Regions from separate parts of the Salinicoccus jeotgali genome, predicted to be linked through region 2. Evidence: riboswitches for the same ligand, from Rfam matches in the RefSeq annotation. Region 2 holds a riboswitch; the other holds the start of a gene.

Evidence for each region. A riboswitch is a leader RNA that binds a small molecule or an ion and turns the genes downstream of it on or off. The one in region 2 is predicted to bind lysine.
Region 1: it holds a riboswitch for lysine, as region 2 does, so the genes downstream of both, ACZ43I_RS06555 (transposase) here and ACZ43I_RS02355 (Na+/H+ antiporter NhaC family protein) in region 2, are expected to answer to the same signal.

Annotation. Positions count from the first base shown of each region.
Region 1 is NZ_AP043830.1:1,293,709-1,299,882, reverse strand. It holds gene ACZ43I_RS06570 (CvfB family protein) at 1-673, opposite strand, end outside; gene ACZ43I_RS06565 (NAD-dependent protein deacylase) at 689-1,414, opposite strand; gene ACZ43I_RS06560 (ABC-F family ATP-binding cassette domain-containing protein) at 1,499-3,103, shown strand; lysine riboswitch at 3,187-3,363, shown strand; gene ACZ43I_RS06555 (transposase) at 3,454-4,122, shown strand; gene ACZ43I_RS06550 (IS3 family transposase) at 4,170-5,015, shown strand; gene ACZ43I_RS06545 (aspartate kinase) at 5,155-6,174, shown strand, end outside.
Region 2 is NZ_AP043830.1:459,542-465,715, reverse strand. It holds gene ACZ43I_RS02375 (TIGR01457 family HAD-type hydrolase) at 1-660, opposite strand, end outside; gene ACZ43I_RS02370 (DUF86 domain-containing protein) at 650-1,081, opposite strand; gene ACZ43I_RS02365 (DUF3055 domain-containing protein) at 1,172-1,438, shown strand; gene ACZ43I_RS02360 (YutD family protein) at 1,591-1,905, opposite strand; gene ACZ43I_RS02355 (Na+/H+ antiporter NhaC family protein) at 2,145-3,737, opposite strand; lysine riboswitch at 3,837-4,001, opposite strand; gene ACZ43I_RS02350 (bifunctional metallophosphatase/5'-nucleotidase) at 4,049-5,365, opposite strand; gene ACZ43I_RS02345 (sulfite exporter TauE/SafE family protein) at 5,376-6,174, opposite strand, start outside.

The DNA of each region.
Region 1 (6,174 bases), 830 kb from region 2:
CCATCTTCTTATATGCCTGTTGGATGAAAGAACCGTTCAGTTCCCCTTTATCGTTGATGCCGATCACCCTAAACTTCTTCAACTCACCTAGGCGTGGTTCTTCTTCGCGCTCACTCTCATGGATAAAGACTTTATGTCCTTCATTCGTCAAAAGGAACGAGCCTATCCTAAGCAGACGGTAAGGACGTCCTTCCATCCATTTATTCCTGTAGTCTGCGAATGCCGATTGATCAAGTGGTGTGAAGCGCTCGGCGGCTTCCTGTTCAGTGACCAGGCGCCCGAACAATTGGTTGTCGCTCTCAGCCCTCAACTTCAAATAAAGCTGGTCCCCTTCTTTAGGCCAGACTGACTTCACTTTAGGGAGGTCAACCCAAGGCACAAGGATTTCACGCGGGGCCCCGACATCGACGAACGCTCCCTCCCGTGTCACCTCAACCACTTCTGCGTAACCGTATTTATCAACAGTTGCAGTTGGCACTATAGGAGCAGCAAACAGTTCCCCACTTCTATTTGGATAAATGAATGCGCTGATTTCTTCCCCTATCTCATAATCCTGTTCCGAGGCAGATGCATTCATTCTGATATAGACTGCGTCTTCCCCTTTAAGGTGATATGTGGAACCTTCCCTTTTTATGATTTTTAAAAATTGTACTGTACCTGATATCTGATTCATGAATGATCTCCTTCATTAGTGTTCTATATTTTTTATTATCGTGGTCATATCTTGATTGATGACCAGGTCGGCCATAAAATCAAAAGGCGTTTCTTCTCTGTTGATGATGACAAGATGGTGACCTTTGAAGTAATGGAGCAGATAAGCTGCGGGGTTCACAACCAGTGACGACCCCAATACAATCAGTGTATCCGCTTTTGATATCTTGTTTTGGGCGGACTGCAGGACACGCTCGTCGAGCATCTCTCCATATAATACTATGTCAGGCCGCAATATCCCGCCGCATTCACACGTCATTACATCATTTTGTAATAAGGCACCCTTAGTATAATCCTGATTGCATGAGATGCAGTAGAAACGATTGAGCGAACCATGCAATTCATCTACATTATTGCTGCCGGCCTCGGTATGGAGGCCATCAATATTCTGGGTCACGGTCCCAAGCGAACGCCCTGCAGTCTCCATTTCCGCAATGAAGTGATGGACAATGTTTGGGTGCTTGTCGCTGGTCAGCAGGCGTTTCCTGTAGAACTGCACAAAGCGCTCAGGTTCTTCATCGAGATGGTCGCGGCTTAAAAGATATTCAGGTGAATTTCCCGACTGTCTGATTTCATCGAACAATCCACCCATACTCCTGAAATCCGGTATGCCACTTTCAACTGAAACTCCAGCACCAGTAAAAAAGACGATATCGTGACTGGTATCGATAATGCTTTGAAACCGGCGTATATCGTTCTCCATCGGTACTCATCCTCCTAGAATTATATTTCAATGGTACCATAAATGTGGTATCATCGCTTAAGAATATACTAAAGGAGAATGCCTATGCTACAGGTAACAGACGTAAGTCTTAGGTTTGGTGACCGCAAACTATTCGAAGACGTAAATATAAAATTCACGCCAGGAAATTGTTATGGTCTCATTGGGGCGAATGGCGCCGGCAAATCAACATTTCTGGATATCCTCTCAGGAGAAATAGAAGCTCAGACTGGTCATGTGAGCCTAGGGAAAGACGAGCGTCTCGCTGTATTGAAACAGGACCATTTCGGTTACGAAGATCAGCGTGTATTGGACGTCGTCATGATGGGACACTCGAAACTTTGGGAAATAATGAATGAGAAGAACGAAATTTACATGAAACCGGACTTTTCTGATGAAGATGGCATACGTGCAGCCGAGCTTGAAGGTGAATATGGTGAAATGGGCGGATGGACAGCCGAAGCCGACGCTGAAAGCCTGCTCCACGGACTGGGTATAAAATCTGACTTGGTCGATAAGAATATGTCGGAACTCGAAAACAATCAGAAAGTGAAGGTCCTGTTGGCCCAAAGCCTGTTCGGCGACCCGGATGTACTGCTTTTGGATGAGCCGACCAACGGTCTCGATATAGAAGCGATTCAGTGGCTTGAGGAGTTCCTCATCAATTTCGATAATACTGTTATCGTGGTTTCCCACGACCGTCGATTCCTTAATAATGTATGTACCCATATTGCGGATCTTGATTTTGGTAAGATCGAGCTTTATGTGGGCAACTATGATTTCTGGTATCAATCCAGTCAACTCGCCCAGCAAATGGCACAGGACCAGAATAAGAAAAAAGAAGAGAAAATCAAAGAACTCAAGGATTTCGTTGCACGCTTCAGTGCCAACGCCTCCAAGTCCAAGCAGGCGACAAGCCGTAAGAAGACCTTGGAAAAGATCGAATTGGATGACATAAAGCCATCATCAAGAAAATATCCATTCGTCAAGTTCACGCCAGAACGTGAAATCGGCAATGACCTCCTCTATATTAAAGGGCTTAGCCACAGCATCGATGGCGTCAAGGTGTTGGATGACGTCAATTTGACACTCGACCCTTATGATAAAGCAGTTTTAATTGGTTCATCAGAAATTGCCCGCACTACTTTCCTCCGCATATTGGCTGGCGAAATTACTCCTGATGAAGGAGAAGTAAGATGGGGCGTGACAACAAGTCAAAGTTATATGCCAAAAGACAATTCAGCTTATTTCGAAGGGGTGAACACGAACTTGGTGGACTGGCTGCGTCAGTATGCCCCTCCTGAGGAGCAGACAGAAACTTTCCTCCGAGGATTCTTAGGCCGCATGCTTTTCAGTGGTGAAGAAGCTAAGAAGAAAGCAAATGTTCTTTCCGGGGGAGAAAAAGTTCGTGCAATGCTCTCTAAGATGATGTTATCCAAAGCCAACGTGGTACTTCTTGATGAACCGACAAACCACTTGGATCTTGAAAGCATCACGGCAGTGAATGATGGATTGAAGGATTTCAAAGGCTCAATCATATTCACTTCACATGATTTTGAATTCATCAACACCATCACAAATAAAGTGATTGAACTGCAGGATAAAGGTGCAATCGTCAAAGAATCAAGCTATGAGGAGTACCTGAAGGACAAAGGTCTCATAAAATCCTAATTAAAAGATAATTTAAAAAAATATAAAATAAAACAGTTTACTTATATAGGCTGTCTATGTATAATCATATCTACAAATCAAATATGTTTGGATGAGGCGCATCAATCATGAGTAGCCGCTTGCTAAAGTCTGCGAACTTTAAGCTGGTGAAAGGGTGCGATGCCGAAATAGTGCACTGTTGCAGCAGTCTGCTATTGGATCCGGTGGTTAAGAGCTACGGGTCTGTCATTATTTTTTAATAATGGAGTGCATCACTTGTATATGGATAAAACAAGTCTGGCATTCTGATTTGACCCCCTCCAGGTTTACAGATGAAATAAAACATCTGTAAACCTGGAGGGGGTTCTTTTATGACTGACAAATATTATTCATTTGAAGAAAAGCTGAAAATGATTCAGGAATTGAGGGTAGGCATCAGTCCAAGCCATATATCCACAAAGCATCAGGTGTCTGTTGAGACACTTAGAAAGTGGCGGATAAAGTATGAGAAGCATGGTGCTGAGGGATTAAAGAAACGGGACAGGCATAGAACATATACCCGCGGCTTTAAAAAAATGGTCGCAAAAGAATATATGAATGGAATGATCTCCACTCACGAACTCGCACACAAATATGACATACCGTCGAAAACAACTGTTCGGAATTGGATTATACGTTACAATAATGGTGAAGAAATAAGAACGACGCGGGAGGGAGCTTCACCATTGACCAAGGGACGGAAAACAACGTACGCAGAACGGGTTGAGATTGCGCAGTATCATGCACAGGGGGATATCAGTTATCGTGAACTTGCCGAAAGATTTGAGGTGAGTTACCAGCAGGCCCGGAATATCATTGTGAAATACAAGGAATATGGTGAAATCGGCCTTGAGGACAGACGCGGAAAAGGAAAATCAGAAGACCAGCTCACTGAGACGGACCGCTTGAACAGAGAAATTTCCATGCTCAAAGCAGATAAACGAAAGCTTGAGGTGGAGAACGCCCTGCTAAAAAAGTTGGAGGAACTCGAGAGGGATTAAAATACAGCCGGGTTCCCAGTCACACGCTCCACACTGCCATCACTACGTTGCATAATGAAGGCTATGCCATCTCTGAATTATGCCATACGGCAGGCATCTCAAGACAAGCGTATTATCAATATCAGAAACGCCCCGTGCCACACGCTGAAGCAGAGAATGACACAGTGGCCAGTGCGATTGCCGAAATCTATGTTGAAACGGACGGCATCTATGGCTATCGTCAGATGTGCCATGCGGTCAACAAAGCCTTGAGGACGGGGTATAACAGGAAACGCATCTATCGGCTGATGACACGGATGGGCTTGAAATCGGTGACCCGGATCAAAAAGAAACAATACGTCCCCCACACACCGCAACAGGTCGCTGAGAACGTATTGAACAGAGATTTCCACGCAGCCCATGTGAATGAGAAATGGCTCACCGATGTGACTGAATTCAAAGCGCTGAACGGAGAGAAAGCCTACTTGAGCGCGATCATCGATCTGTACGACAACAGTATTGTGGCCTACAAATTCGGCCGTTCAAACAATAATCAGCTTGTTTTTGATACATTCACTTCTGCGATTCAAAAGCACCCGCAGGCAACGCCGCTTGTGCACAGTGACCGTGGCTTCCAGTACACCTCCTACGGCTTTAAAAAGATTCTGGATGCCCAGCAGATTCAACAAAGCATGTCCCGCGTCGGAAGATGCATCGATAATGGCCCGATTGAAGCATTCTGGGGAAAAATCAAATCGGAACGGTTCCACATCAGACGCAAGCAGAAGTACTATGCGGATTATCAAACAATTATAGAAGACATTACACGCTATATTGAGTTTTACAACCACCACAGACCGCAACACAAATTCAAGGGATTGAGTCCGCTGGAATTCAGGGCATTGGCGGCATAGAAAAACGCCTGAGAATCTCCATTCTCAGGCGGGAAACATTTATATTATTTCATCTGTCAACTTGGTAGGGTTCAGATCATTCTGCCAGACTTGTTTTTTTTATTATTTCTGGTGTGTGCTCCCAGTGACAGGAGGACATATGGACGCTAAAGTTTTGAAGTTCGGTGGTTCATCAGTTGGTGGTTTCGATAAGATCAGAATCATAGCGGAACAATTGCAGGAAAGGATACAATCTGGAGAAAAATTGATAGTGGTGGTAAGTGCCATGGGAAGAACGACGGATGAGTTGCTGACAAACATCAATACGCTCTCCTCCGCCCCAAAAGAAGATCATGTCGCTCTTCTTTTGACAACAGGCGAACAGCAGACCATCTCCTACCTATCGATCATCCTTGAAAATCTAGGTGTGCGCACTAAGGCGATGACTGGCTATCAGGCGGGGATAAAGACATTTGGCGGTCATATGAAGAGCCGCATTGCAAATATAGATCAACATGCCATAGAATCCAGCCTGGCATCATATGATGTTGTCGTAATAGCAGGATTTCAAGGCGTCAATGGTGAAGGAGAAATAACAACACTGGGACGCGGAGGCTCAGACACTACAGCAGTCGCCCTGGCTGCACGATGTAATATCCCTTGTGAGATATATACGGATGTAGAAGGTCTCTATGCAACAGATCCCCGCCTCTACAGCGCGGCAAGCAGAATCTATGAAATCAATTATGACGAAATGATGGAGATGAGTGCACTTGGTGCAGGCGTTCTTGAAACGCGTTGCATAGAGATTGCCAAAAATCATTCCATTCCCCTTTATTTGGGACAGACATCATCAGAAAAGAAAGGAACATGGATTATGCAGGAGACAGAGATCATTGAACGTAAAGCGGTGACAGGTATTGCCTTAGACAGCAACATGATGCATGTGACGCTGTACGAGCCAAGACAAGACTCCACACTTATATTTGATCTATTCAAGCAATTTGATAGTCATGAAGTCAATATCGACATGATATCGCAAGTCATCAACAGTGGAGGATTTCAACTTTCATTTACGGTCAAGGGAACCGACGCCCTGCAACTACACGAAATACTCGAGTCGATTGAGGAGATGCATAGAGAAATGGTGACGGAGGTCAGGACAGACCGGGCTAAAGTT
Region 2 (6,174 bases):
ACCTTCAAGTCCTGTCTTGATGTCTGTATCATAATTGTCCCCAACGAGCAGCACGCGCTCTTTTGGAAGCCCCAGTGCTTTTATCGCCGCTTCCAGTATAATTCCTGATGGTTTACCCACAGTGACTGGCTCGACATCCGTAGCGCTGCTGAGTACCGCTGCCAAAGCGCCATTCCCAGGTACAAGTCCTCTCTCTGTTGGAAATTTGCGGTCCGGATTTGTGGATATGAATGTTGCGCCTGCAGCAATCAACAAGGCAGCTTCCGATAATTTTCCGTAGTTGATTTCTATGTCTAGACCCATGACGACATAATCGGCATGCTCATCTGCAGATTGGATGATTTTGAATCCGGCTGATTCCAGTGAATGTTTAAGGCTATCTGAGCCAACAACATAGACCGCAGCCCCCGAGTGGGCCGCGCTCAAATAATCGACAGTCGCCATGGTTGAAGTGTATAGCGTCCGGGGATGAATATCAAAACCCATGTCTATCAGCTTCTGGGCAGCCTCCTCTTGTGTCTTCGTCGCATTATTGGTCAAAAATACATAAGGGATTGAGGCTTTGTTAAGCCTGTCTATAAAATCGATTGCCCCTTCTATGACCGTTCCACCGTTATACATGGTGCCATCCAGGTCAATAAGGTAGCCTTCATACATCATTGTCATCCCCCTTGAATGCTGTGACAGCCTGCCCTTCGTTCTCAAAGAAGTTCAGGACATTCTGTTTAAAATCACTGTACGCGGATAGGTCGCTTTCGAAATCCCGTTTCATCTGGTCATGATCGAGCCGCGTATAATTGCGTGTCAGCTCGCTTCGCCATTTGAACGTAGCACGGAAACGTTCGTTATCTTCTTTCGGGATCACACCTTCGTTTTCCATTATATCCATGACATCCTGGTAACTGCCGGGATCCCTCAATATAAAAGCATCAATGATCATATTACCGACATCGACCGTCGCTTCGATCAGCATATGGCAAGTGCGTTCCAACGCCAGTCCTTCCACTTTTTCGAATGTCTCAGTCAATCCCTCTACGTACAGGAGACGTTCGTTCAGTATATCCTTATCTACAAAATACATGTTCCAAGCCACTTCCAATCACGATAATTTTGTAACACTCTTATTAATATGATAGCATAATCCCAATAACTTTAACTGGAGGACACCCCTTTGATCGACTTCTTTCTTTATGATGATGTAGAAGATACCCAGACGCGATATGTCAGTTTCGTTGGTGAACATGGCCGTTATGATCTGGCCATTATCCAGACAGGACGCTATTTCGGCAAAAGTCTAGTACTGAATACCCAAAGCAGCCGGTTTGGAATAATCGGCAGCGACGACCTCGAGGAACCAGGATATATCGCCTACATCCTCGACTACGATGATGATCAGGCGGCTGAGGTCGAGTCTTTCCTGTCGGAAGTCATCGTGTAAATGGATGCATTGCCTAAGAAAGCCTGCTTATCCCATAAGGGAAGCAGGCTTTCTTGTTGTCTTTCTCATTCCTCAGGCGTCAAGTGGCCTGCCAATGTCTTTTTATCCGAGTCATTTTTTTGGGAGTTTGCGGCTTCAACATTATTTCCCGGTTACCTTTCCTCCGACTCCTCCGTCTGTTCCTTCAGCTCGGACTTCGGTACTTTGCGGAGTACGAAGTAGGCGCAGCCGAAATTGCAGTATTCATTGATGTAGTCTTCAATGGCACTGAATTTCTTATCAGGCTCAACCTTCTTTTTACTGTCCCGATAAAAGCCGGTCAACCTCAACTTCTCATAACCGATATCTCCTACAATGTAGTCATACTTGTTAAGGACCTCACTGTATTTCCCTTCAAATTGAGCTTCATCGAATGCTTCTCGGTAATCTTCTATAAGTTCAAAATGCATATGATCGATTGTAATCATCTGATTCACCCTTCAATACTTCGTCAATTTCGGCCTACCTTGCCCGCCCCGGCCTGAAAACCCTTGTAAATTTTGCCATCGCCACTCCTTTGAACTTTTCAGAATGAGTGGGATAGTACTTATAATTTAAGCATTAAATTCATATTATCATATTCAGAGGGACTTCATGCGGTGGTTTAGGATATTTCACTGGATTGACGAAATCCCCGCCTCAGACTGAGGACGGGGATTCCTACTCACTAGGCTTCAGAGCCTCTTTCTTCTATTGGTGAATTAACCATTTTCGATATGGCGACGACCAATATCAATAATACTGCAATAACTCCGAGTGATAGCAGTAGACTGGATGTGAATCCGAGCACCAAGTAACCCACTGTTGCAATCAATGCAGAACCGATGGCATATGGCAGCTGAGTAATCACATGAACGATGTGGTTGCATCCGGCACCGGTCGAGGACAGTATGGTCGAGTCGGAGATCGGGGAACAGTGGTCTCCGAACACAGCACCCGCCAGTACAGCTGCGATGCTCGGCAACAACAACTCTGTTTCATTCAGGGAGATCATGATCTCGCCGGTAATCGGAATCAGTATTCCAAAAGAACCCCAGCTTGTGCCAGTGGCCAGTGCCATCAGACATGCCACTATAAAGACTACTGCCAAGAGTACGCTGGTGGGCATATTGGAGCTCTCAACCATTCCACCAAGCAATTCCCCTGTGCCGATCTGACCGATCAGATCCCCTATCATCCAAGCCAGTGTGAGGACTAGAATAGCGGGGAACATTGCCATGAAACCTGTTTTGATGCCCAACCAAATTTCAGTTTTACCGAAATGTTCATCTTTTCTTGTGTATCTGAAATAATAGAACAGGCTAAGTACAAGACCGACGATCCCTCCAAGGACGAGGGAGTGTGTCACCATAGTGTTCTCGAATATGCTGAAGACATCAAATGACCCGCCTGCAATCACCCCTGTTATGAACATGAATAAGATGACTGTCGCAGCAAGACCCAATATCGGTACGATGAGTGCCTTGGCCGACCCTTTCTCATAGACCGGAAGATCTTCATCCGTCTCACCCGGCACCTCACGTGTACTGCCGAACAGTTCTCCATCCTGTATCGCGCGGGTTTCATGCTTCCTCATTGCACCAATATCGAACTTCACGAAGATGACGATGAACATCATCGCAATTGCCGTGATGACGTAGAAATTCATCGGGATCATATAGATGAACGCTTCAAATGGCGTAACACTGACCATCCCGGCAGCAGCTATCAGGGGCGCCACAAGTCCCATTATACCTGCCCCCCAACTGGAGATCGGTGACACAACAGAAACGGGAGAGGCCGTCGTGTCGATGAAATAGGCCAATTTCGCGCGTGAAACCTGATATTTATCAGTCAGTGGCTTAGCCACCTGACCTACGATCAATGCACTGAAATAATCATCGATGAAAACGATGATTCCAAGTAGCGCTGTAGCAAATGTCGCGCCTCTTCTGGATTTCACTTTCGTCAATGCCCAAGCCGTGAAGGCTTTCGCACCACCGGACATGTTCATGAAGGCAGTCATGATACCAAGGAGGCTTAAGAATATAAGTATGAAAGCGTTCCACGTATTAATGCTGCCCCCATCTATGAAAATAAGCAGAAAAGCGTCCCATATGACACCTAAAGTCCCAGTCACCTCAGCACCTGCCACGACAAGCGCTGATGTTATGATCCCTATCCCCAGACTGATGCCCACCTTACGCGTCAACAAGACCAGCAGTAATGTAAGTAACGGGGGAATCAGTGATATGTACTCCCAATTCAATATGCTCTGCATATTTTTAACCTCCAATAAAAAATGTGAATGTGATTTTACGATGATAAAGAAAAAGACGCCACAGCAGCATTACAGAATCAGCCACTGTGACGTCCATCACAATTACGTAGCGCATCATCGTAATGATAGTACCCGGCCTATTGAACCGGATCCCAGAATACCCCCCTACCAGGCGGTTTCTTCGGCAACTTCCCCTTTCCCGGAACATCAAAGCATGTCTGCTCCTTTCCGGTACTATTGGTCGTTGCAACCTCTACTTTCGATTATTAAGTTAATACATGACATTATAGCACATATACGTCATATTACAACTACAGTTTATCGGCATACATCTTTACGATGTCCCTCAGGAATTCAGGCATCTTATAGACTTTCTTCGAATAGCGGAATTGGGGGAATATCCTGCCGAACGTATACATATCCAATGTTCCGAGCTTATAGGTCTTACGGTCCTGTATCACTTCACCGTTGATGTAGTATTCCCGCTCAGATTGTATATATCCAATGTTGTCCATGACGAAGCAGCCGAATATATCCCCTCTGAAGCCAAGCCCCCGCACTATTTCATCCTTGAATTCATTTTGGGCAGCCTGATTGAACACTTCCTTCAGCTCACGTCCAGTCAACTCGATCTGTACTGCATTGATGGCATGAGGCAACACTTTATGCAGGTCATATTCGGTCAGGTCTCCACCGGCAAACGGCTTTGCGATCAACCCTGTATGCAGAAGGCCGACATCACTATCTGTAAATATTCGCACCATTTCCGCAAGTCTGGAGATGAACCTTCCTGTCGAATAGAGCCGCCTTTCTATAGGCGCCACATCATGTTTGACGACTGTCGACAACAGTTGGCGTCCCCTGTCATAATACTTATCTTCCGTTCCCGTCAGATAGTCAGTGTTATACAGACGTGCACGCTTATCCACCAATTTGCCCGCTTCAAAATCGAGCGTAACTTCCCCGACGTAATCACCGAACCGTCCGGCAGCTGCGAGCAGCGTATCGCCAACCCATTCCCCTTCTTCCAGGTGGTGGTGAGTATGGGAACTTAATATCACATCGATTTCAGGGAACATCATAGCAAGGGATTCATCATCGTAACGGCCCAGGTGGCTCATCATGATGATGCAGTCGACTTCAGTATTGATTTCCCGGATTGCGTGGAGGATCCAGTCGAATGCTTCGGACACTTCCCATCCGAGCGCCTTATAGAAGGGCGTGAATTCAACGGTAGCCGCAATGAAACCGAATTTTATACCTTTGATTTCCTTGATGACGTAAGGTTTGAAATAAGGTTGGGCACTGCCAACTTCCCGCAAATTCGCACAGATGACATCGAAGGCGGCATCATCATAGAGCGACTTAAGCTCCTCTTTCTGCAAAGTGATGCCTTCGTTGTTGCCGATCGTCGCCACCTCGCACCCCGCTTCATTCAGCAGCTCGACGTTCCCTTTGCCGAGTGTCGCTTCAGTATATGGATGGGCCCGATCGGTATGGTCCCCAAGATCGACGTAGACCATGTGATCTTTATATTGTTGTTTTTTGTTGATCAGAAAGTCACTGATCTTTTTATAGTTATATAAGTTGCTGTGTATATCGTTAGTATGGAAAAGTTTCAATTCCATTGAATCACCTCTATAGGATGGTCTTTAGGATCATGTAGATACCAAGCAATAAAAGGACTGTACGCAGGACGACGACCAGCGAGTCCGAGTTGAAATGACGATTCGCCATCACCCCGATTTTGGCACCGATGAAGGCAGCAGGCACGATTAAGGCAGCATACCAGACATCGACGTTCCCCTGCAGTATATGACCGAATGCAGCCGCACTTCCAGAGAAGAACACCATCATCATGCTGGTCCCGATTGCGATTGTTGCCGGCATACGGAAAACGAGCAGCATCAACGGCGTCATAAGGGCACCTCCACCGATACCGAAAAGGCCGGTGAAGAATCCTACTATGAAGGTTGAAATGATTGCGATATAAGCCGGAAAGCCATAATGGTGCACATCCCCCATATTATCCACATGAGGTTCCATGTAACGCTCATCCTGGAAAATTGAAATTGGCTTGATACGATCCCTGACGATAAGCAAGGTGCTTAAGAAGATGAGGAAGATGCCAAAGTATAAGTTGAAGCTGTCCACTGTAAAGAAACGGCTCGCATAGGACCCGATGAAGGCCCCTGGCATAATGCCGATCAGGAACAAGCCACCGTTTTTCTTATCCACCTGATTACTGCGTCCATAGGAGATCATTGCCGACAAGCCGATGACGATCAATATGATGCTCGAAGTACCAACGGCACTCTGTGGTGTTATCCGATCAAGGATACCCATATTGATGCCAAAGAAAATGAGCAGCGGCACTATGATGACGCCGCCACCGATGCCTACTAGTGCGCCGAGGGCAGAGGCCATCAGACCAATC